Regions from separate parts of the Methylobacterium flocculans genome, predicted to be linked through region 1. Evidence: riboswitches for the same ligand, from Rfam matches in the RefSeq annotation. Region 1 holds a riboswitch; the other holds the start of a gene.
What was found. Region 1 has a riboswitch for cobalamin ahead of OF380_RS05370 (CbtB domain-containing protein). Riboswitches for the same ligand answer to the same signal wherever they lie in the genome.
Positions count from the first base shown of each region.

Region 2: linked by a shared signal. The riboswitch ahead of OF380_RS01290 (TonB-dependent siderophore receptor) and the one ahead of OF380_RS05370 (CbtB domain-containing protein) in region 1 are both predicted to bind cobalamin.

Region 1 is NZ_CP107532.1:1,177,925-1,182,128, forward strand. It holds gene OF380_RS05355 (hypothetical protein) at 1-666, opposite strand, end outside; gene cobO (cob(I)yrinic acid a,c-diamide adenosyltransferase) at 666-1,271, opposite strand; gene cobU (bifunctional adenosylcobinamide kinase/adenosylcobinamide-phosphate guanylyltransferase) at 1,268-1,801, opposite strand; cobalamin riboswitch at 1,886-2,078, shown strand; gene OF380_RS05370 (CbtB domain-containing protein) at 2,131-2,307, shown strand; gene OF380_RS05375 (CbtA family protein) at 2,335-3,132, shown strand; gene OF380_RS05380 (DUF1636 domain-containing protein) at 3,125-3,538, shown strand; gene cobW (cobalamin biosynthesis protein CobW) at 3,535-4,204, shown strand, end outside.
Region 2 is NZ_CP107532.1:272,239-276,442, forward strand. It holds gene OF380_RS01290 (TonB-dependent siderophore receptor) at 1-1,688, opposite strand, end outside; cobalamin riboswitch at 2,008-2,215, opposite strand; gene OF380_RS01295 (alpha/beta fold hydrolase) at 2,400-2,642, shown strand; tRNA gene OF380_RS01300 (tRNA-Gly) at 2,651-2,724, opposite strand; tRNA gene OF380_RS01305 (tRNA-Tyr) at 2,793-2,876, opposite strand; gene recJ (single-stranded-DNA-specific exonuclease RecJ) at 2,945-4,204, opposite strand, start outside.

The sequences.
Region 1 (4,204 bases):
CGCAGCGCGACGGAAATCCAGGATGGCGGCCCCGTAGGTCTCGACGACTTCCGAGAACGGCGCCCGCTCCGCCGTGAACAGGACGGCGCGATGCTGGAAGAGCTGGCCGGGAATCGCGAGGTCGCCGCAGGAGGAGGCCGAGGGGGAAGCCTGGTCCCAGCCCTTCGGCAGCGGATGCCAGAGAAACCGGGCATCGATAGTCTGGCGCGTCGTGCCGAGGGCCTGCACGGCCCGGCCGAACGGCGTGTCCGTCGTCTCGAGGAGGCGGTTCATCTCGGGCGTCAGACGCTCGGGGACATACCAGTTCTCCGCCTCCGACAGCACGTGATCGCCGCAGGCGAGCCGGACCTGCCTGTACTTCAGGATCGCGTCGGGGCCGACGCTCAGGCGCTGGCGCGTCTCCTGGGAGGCCGGCTTGTCCACCGCGCGCTGCAGGTGTGCCGCGAGGCGGGGCGTCGCCGCCATGCCGTGGTCGGCGCACCACGCCTCCAGCGTCGCCGTGGCGGAACGGCTGGCGAGCAGCCGGGCATTCAGCCCCTCCATCACCGCCAGCACCTCCACCCGGCCGAGATAGGTGTCGGGCCAAGGCGCTGCGGTTTGGGCACGCGCGGACGGGTTTCCCATCAGGGCCAGGAGGGTCACGGCCAGGATCGCGACCGCCCGCATCAGAACTCGATCCCCACCTGCGCCTTCACCCCGGCGGCGAAGTGGTGCTTCACCGATGCCATCTCGGTGACGAGGTCGGCGGCCTCGATCAGCGCCGGCTTGGCGTTGCGGCCGGTGACGATGACGTGGAGGTCGGGGCGCCGGGCCCGGAACGCCGCCACCACCGCGTCGATGGCGAGGTAATCGTAGCGCAGGGCGATGTTGAGCTCGTCCAGCACCACGAGGCGGATCGTCGGATCGGCCATGAGGTCGAGGGCTTTCGCCCAGGCGTGCTCGGCGGCGGCGATGTCGCGGGCCTTGTCCTGGGTCTCCCAGGTGAAGCCCTCGCCCAGGGTATGCCAGTCGATCCGGTCGCCGAAAGCCTGGAGCGCATGCTTCTCGCCGGTGTCCCAGGCGCCCTTGATGAACTGGACCACCCCGACGCGCCAGCCATGGCCGAGCGCCCGCAGCATCAGCCCGAGGGCCGCCGTGGTCTTGCCCTTGCCGGGGCCGGTGTTGACGATGAGGAGGCCCTTCTCGATGGTCTTGCCCGCCACCTCGGCGTCCTGCACGGCCTTGCGCTTCTCCATCTTCTCCCGGTGACGGTCGGCCTCGGCATCGCTCATGGGGTGGCTCCGGGTTGGGGTTTCACGAACATCGGCAGGCCCGCCACCATGAAGACCACGCGGTCGGCGCGGGCCGCGAGGCGCTGGTGCAGACGCCCGGCGGCATCGCGAAAACGGCGGGCGAGGGCATTCTCCGGCACGATGCCGAGGCCGACCTCGCTGCCCACCAGCACCACCGGGCCGGGGGCCGCCGCACAGGCCGCGATCAGCGCGTCGGTGGCGGCGTCCACTGCGGCCTCGGACAGAATGAGGTTGGTCAGCCACAGGGTCAGGCAATCGACCAGCACCGGGCCGGACGCGGAGGCGACGGCCTCCGGCAGGTCGATGGGCACGTCCCGGGTGATCCAGTCGCCGGAGCGGCGCTCCCGGTGAAGGGCGATGCGCGCGCGCATCTCGTCGTCCCAGGCCTGCGCCGTGGCGAGATAGAGCCAGGGCGCAGGGCAGGCCTCGATCAGCCCCTCGGCGTGGACGCTCTTGCCCGAGCGCGCGCCGCCGAGCACCAGGGTCAGTCGGGGAGGCAGTTGCGGCATGCGCCTCCTGTGCCCGAGATCGCCCCCTCCGGTCAAAGGCGGGAAACCCCGCATCGCCGCGTTGTCAGCGAACCGGCAACCGCGTAGAAGCACAGGCTGGACGGTGCCCCGGCGACGGGGTGAAAAGGGAATGCGGTGAGGGGGCGACCCTGAAACCGCGGCTGCCCCCGCAACTGTGAGCGGAGACGGGACTGCCATCGGCCACTGGAGCGATCCGGGAAGGCGGCAGGACCAGCGACCCGCGAGCCAGGAGACCTGCCGTCCAGAGGGGACTTGTCGTCCCTCCCGCTCGATCGCGGCCGCCGGCGGGGCGGCCAGGAGATAAACCGATGTCGACCAACACCCTCGTCCTCACCGGCACCCGCACCAACGAGCGCCTCGGCGCCGTGCTCGTGGCCGCCTTCCTCGGCCTCGGCCTCGTGTTCATGGCGGGCTTCGCCCCCGCGATGGCGCTGCACAACGCGGCCCACGATTTCCGGCACAGCCAGAACTTCCCCTGCCACTGAGCGCCTCCGCTTAAGGCAGACACCCCCATGATCATCCGGCTCGTGTCGGCGGCCCTGGTCGCCGGCTTCCTCGCGGCCGTCGTCGCGACGGGCCTGCAGCTCGCGCTCACCTCGCCGCTCATCATCGCGGCCGAGCGCTTCGAGACGCAGGCGTCCCTCGCGCCCGACCAGACCTTCGGCGCGCCCGACCAGACCTTCGGTGCGCCCGAACTCGTGTCGCCCACCGCCCTGATCGTGCGCGTCCATGGCGGTCACGATCACGGCACCCGGGACCCCGCGGTCAGCGGCGGCGAGACGGCGCCCGACTGGCAGCCCGGCCCCGGCCTGCCGCGCATGGCCTTCACCGGGCTCTCCACCCTGGTGGGGGGCGTCGGCTACGCGCTGCTGCTCGGTGCCGTCCTGCTCGCGTGCAACCGCGAGCCCAGCCCGGAGACGGGCCTGCGCTTCGCCATCGGGGGCTTTCTCGCGGTCGCGCTGGCGCCCGCCCTCGGCCTCGCGCCGGAGCTTCCCGGCATGGAGGCCGCGCCGCTGGCCGACCGCCAGTTCTGGTGGGTGATGACGGCCGCCGCCACCGCCATGGGGCTCTACCTCATCGCGATCCGCCGGGCGCCGATCGCCATCGCGGGCGGCCTCGTGCTCCTCGTGGCGCCGCACCTCGCCGGCGCGCCGGAGACGAGCCACGCCGCCTCGAACCTGCCGGCGGCCTATGCGGCGCAGTTCGCCGCCCGCTCGCTCGGCATCGCCTTCGTGTTCTGGGCCGTGATCGGGCTGGCCTATGGCTGGGCCTGGGGGCTGTTCGGGCGGGACAGGCCGGCGCATGGCTGAGCCTGCACCCGAGCCCGTCACCCTCTACGTCTGCGCCACCTGCCGGGCCGCCGGCGACACCGCGGAGCCGCGTGCCGGCGCCCGCCTGCTCGCCGCCCTCCAGGACGCCGTCGGCGCGGGCGGCCATGCCGGCATCACGGTCGCGGGCGTCGAATGCCTCTCGGTCTGCAAGCGGCCCTGCACCGTGGCGGTCGCCTCGCAAGGCCGCTGGACCTACGTCTACGGCGACCTCGACGCCGCCGAGTCGGCCCGCACCATCCTGGAGGGCGTCGGCCTCTATGCCAGCACGCCGGACGGGATCGTGCCCTGGAAGGCGAGGCCGCAGGAATTCCGCAAGGGCGTCGTCGCCCGCATCCCGCCCTTTCCGCCGCTCGCGGCGCCCTGCCTCCCGGACGCCGCCGAATGACCCTCGTCGCGAAGATCCCCTGCACCATCGTCACCGGCTTCCTCGGGGCCGGCAAGACCACGCTGGTGCGCCACCTCGTCGAGAACGCGAACGGCCGGCGCCTCGCCATCATCGTCAACGAGTTCGGCGATATCGGCTTCGACGGCTCGTTCCTGGCCGCCTGCGGCATCGAGGGCTGCGGCGACGAGGACATCGTCGAACTCGCCAACGGCTGCATCTGCTGCACGGTGGCCGACGATTTCGTGCCGGCCCTGAACAAGCTCCTCGACCGGGCCGACCCGCCCGAGCACATCCTCATCGAGACCTCGGGCCTCGCGCTCCCGAAGCCCCTGGTCCAGGCCTTCCAGTGGCCGGCGATTCGCTCGCGGGTGACGGTGGACGGTGTGGTCGCCGTCATCGACGGCCCCGCCGTGGCGGCCGGCTTCTTCGCCGACGACCCGGCCGCCTCGGCTGCCCAGCGCGCGGAGGATACGAGCGTCGACCACGACAACCCGCTGGAGGAGGTCTTCGAGGACCAGCTCCTCTGCGCCGACCTCGTGGTCATGAACAAGGCCGACCTCCTCGACGCGGCCGGCCGCGCCAAGGTCCGGGCCGAGGTGACGGAGCACCTGCCCCGCGCGGTGAAGATGGTGGAGGCCGAGCACGGCCGCCTCGACCCCCGCGTGA
Region 2 (4,204 bases), 910 kb from region 1:
AGGGAGAAGCCGCTGTTGCTCGGGTCGGGCGTGAGCACGTTCTCGCGCTCGATATGGAAGGCCGCTCCCGTCAGGCTCAGCGCCCCGCCGTAAAGGTCGAGCTTGGCGCCGACCTCGTAGCCGATGCCGGTTTCGGGCGCGAACGGCACCCCGCGCGAGGCCGCCGCAGCATCGGGGCCGATGTTCGGCCGGAAGCTCGTGCCGACATTGGTGTAGAGGGCGAGTTCGGGCAGCGGCTGGTACACGAGGCCGGCGCGCGGGGTTGCCGCCACCCGCGTCTGCTCGACGTCGCTGCGCGTGACGCGCTCGCGGAAGGACTGCTCGAAGGCGTCGAACCGGACGCCCAGCAGCGCCTTCCATTCGGGGCTGAGGGCGATCTGGTCCTGCGCGTAGAACGCCGTGTTGGTGACGCGCTCCAGGTTGGCCCGCCGAATGGTGAGCGGCGGGAGAGCCTGCCCGTAGCGCGGCTCGTAGATGTCGATGGAGAACGGATTCTGTCGAAAGTTCGAGCGGTCGTAGATCGTGCGGCTGTCGGTGCTCTCGCGCTCGAAGCCGAGGAGCAGGGTGTGGCCGAGATCCCCGGTCGCGAACCGACCGACCACCTCCGCCTGGCCGATCGCCGTATCCCAACTGTAATCGCGATAATTCCGGTCACGGGACACCGTCCGGTTGTCGGCCGCGATCGCGCGGATCTCGGCGGATTCCCCCTCCAGGGTACCCGTGTTGAAATGCGCTCCGAGGCGCATCTGCCAGTCGGCGTCGAAGCGGTGCTCCAGGCGGACCTGCAGGGTGTTGGAGGTCTGCTCGGTGCTCTGGCCCGGCTCGCCGAGGAAGCGCGAGATCGGCAGGAACCCGAGCTGCCGGTTGATGGCGATCACGCCCCGGTCGAAGACGATGCGGTTGCGCACGAACTCGGTCTCGACGGTGAGCTTGGTGTCGGGTGTGATCTGCCAGCTGAGGGCGGGGGCCACGAACAGCCGGTCGCCGTCCACGAAATCCCGGAAGCTGTACTGGTGCCCCCCGGCGAAGTTGAAGCGGTACTGAAGCGTCTTGTCCTCGTTGAGGGCGCCGCCGGCATCCACCGTGCCGCGAAACTGCTCGAACGAGCCCCAGAGCCCACCCATCTCCACGAAGCGTTCGGCGGTGGGCTGCTTGGTGATGATGTTGACCACGCCGCCGGGATCGCTGCGCCCGAACAGGGCCCCGCCCGCGCCCTTGAGCACCTCGATGCGCTCGACGTTCTGGGTGTCCGGCGGCGGCGGCGAGCCGCGATTGATCGCGAAGCCGTTCTTGAAGATCTCCGAGGTGGTCACGCCGCGCACGGCGTAGCTGAACACCGTCAGGCCCCCGAAATTGTTCTGCTGGGAGACGCCGGGCGTATAGTTGAACACCCGGTCGACCCGCGTGGCGGCAAGGTCGGTGATGACCTCGCGCGACGCCACCGTAACGACCTGGGGGACGTCGCGCTGGGGTGTGTCGGTCTTCGTACTGCTCACGGCGCGGGCCGCACTGAATCCGGGCGTCGGGCCGATCAGACCGATCGCCCCCTCCGGGACGTTCAGGCCGATGCCGGTTCCCTCCACGGTGAGGGTCTCCAGGGTCACGGCCGCGTCCTCCGCGAGCGCCGCCCCGGGCAGGGCCAGGGCGGCCAGGGCGACGCTTAGGCGCAAGCCGTTTTGGAAGGACATCGACAGGCTCGGATGCGACGGCGGTGAGCCGGCCTCCCGCCCCGCGCGGAGCGCGCATGACGGCGAGACGGCCCCGGACCAGGGAGGGGATGAAACGTTATTACGTTTCCAAGCCTTGCCGTGCAACCAGAACGTGGTCCGACCGGACTCCTCCGGAGCCGGATCGGATCCGGGCGTCCCGCTGGTATCGAGGTTTTCGCGCAGGCGCATCGACACGATCCAAGAGCTTTGGCTGGTGTCAGGCCGAGCGGCACGCGCCGTACCGCCCCGACGCATCGGGCGGCACCGATCATGCGACCCACCGGAGCACCCCGCCCGAGAGACGTTCTAGGCCAAGGCAGGTCTCCTGGCTCGCGGATCGACGCCCCTGCCCGGCCTTCCCGGTGACGAGCACCAGTGACCCTGTTCGGCAGCGGCTCACCGCTCACAGTTGCGGGGGCAGCTTCGGCATCGCCCGCACGGGCTCGACCGAATTCCCTCTTAGCTCGCGGTACCGGACCGCAAGAACCTTGACGGTTCGACGTTTCCATGTGCCGCCGGTGGAGTCAATCCGCTGCCGGAAGCGTCGATACCCCGGTCGGGCGCCCTCCCCCGCAGGACCACAGGCGGCGCCCGCTCGTCGTCAACTCCCGGAGGCCGCTCGTCCTTCTTCCGCGTCGTCCCGACCGGCCCTACGGCTTCCATCGCGACGGCGCACAGGCGGTGCCCGGCGTGATCCAGACCTGGTGGCGACGGGGCATGACCGGCAGCGTCAACGCCCATGACGCGGGCATCGAGGCGTTTTCCGGGACCGATCAGACCGAGGATGTCCGGGTCATCACCGTCCCGACGCGGGTGCTGCACGGCGAAGACGACAATGTCGTTCCCACCGCGTCTTCGGCGCTGAGCTCGATCGCGTTGCGTCAGAACGGCAGCTACCAGTGCAGCCGGCGCGGCCTGAGAACGGATCCGTGAGAGAGGAGTGGAGCGGGTACCGGGAATCGAACCCGGGTATTCAGCTTGGAAGGCTGCTGCTCTACCATTGAGCTACACCCGCATCGATGACCTTACGCGATGGTCGTCGACAGTGAGACGCGAAGGAGGTGCTCGCCATCTCGAAACGTTTGGTGGGGGAAGTAGGACTCGAACCTACGAAGCTTACGCAGCGGATTTACAGTCCGCCCCCTTTGCCGCTCGGGACATTCCCCCAAACCGGCCGCTTCTCAGCGGCGCGCCGTCCTTATGATGACGGCTCGGGCACGAGTCAACCGCGTCCCTCAGTCGAAATGCGCGAGATCGCAGATCCGCACCTGCGCCCGCTCGGCGCCTCGCCAGCTGTCCACGGACAGGGTTCCGGCGACGTGGAGTTCGCGCCCGATCCCCGAGAGGATCGCCTGGCCGAGCGGGCCCTGCGCCGCCCGGAAGGCGATGGCGCCGATGGCCTGACCGTCGCGGCTGCGCAGCCGCGCCCGCACGTGTCCATTGCCGACGATGCCCGCATCCACGATGCGGTGGCGGGGCAGCACGAAGGTCGGCTCCGGGGCGGCGGCACCGTAGGGCCCTGCGCGCTGGATCATCCGGACGCGCTCGGCGGTGACGCCGCCGGCATTCACGGTGCCGTCCACCAGCAGGGCCTCGACGGCGCGCGCCTGCGCCACCGTCGAGGCCAGGGCTTCGCGCAGGTGATCGCGAAAGCGCGCCACGTCGGGTCCCGGCAGGGTCACGCCCGCCGCCATGGCGTGCCCGCCCCCCTTCAGGGCCAAGCCGGCCTCCACCGCGCCGCGCACGGCATGGCCGAGATCGGCTCCGGAGATCGAGCGGCCGGAACCCGTGGCGGTGCCGTCGGGCCGGATGGCGAAGGCGAAGGCCGGGCGGCCGAAGCGCTCCTTCAGGCGGGCTGCGATCAGGCCGACGACGCCGGGGTGCCAGTCGGCCGAGGCCGTGACCAGGACGGGGCAATCCGGGTCGAGGCCGAGCGCGTGGTCCATCTCCGCTTCGGCCGCGGCGACCGCCAGGGCCTCGATCGCCTGACGCTCCCGGTTCAGCCGGTCCAGCTCGGCGGCGATGCGCGCAGCCTCCGCCGCGTCCCCGGTGGTGAGCAGCCGGGCGCCCAGGCCCGCATCGCCGATGCGCCCGCCGGCGTTGATGCGGGGGCCGAGGAGATATCCGAGGTGCCAGGCTTCCGGCGGCTCGGCCAGGGAGGCGGCGTCGAGGAGTGCGGCCAGCCCCAGGCGCCCCCGTCCCCGCATCACCTTGAGACCCTGCACCACGAAGGCGCGGTTCAGCCCCGTCAGCGGGACCACGTCGGCGACGGTGGCGAGCGCCACGAGGTCGAGGGATTGCGTCAGGTCGGGAAGCCGGTCCGGCGGGAGGCCGTCCCCGCGCAGGCGCCGGTTGAGGGCGACCAGGGTCAGGAAGACGACGCCCGCCGCGCAGAGATGGCCGAGGCCGGAGAGGTCGTCGAGGCGGTTCGGGTTCACCAGCGCGCGGGCGGAGGGCAGGTGCTCCGGCGCGCCGTGATGATCGAGGACGATGAC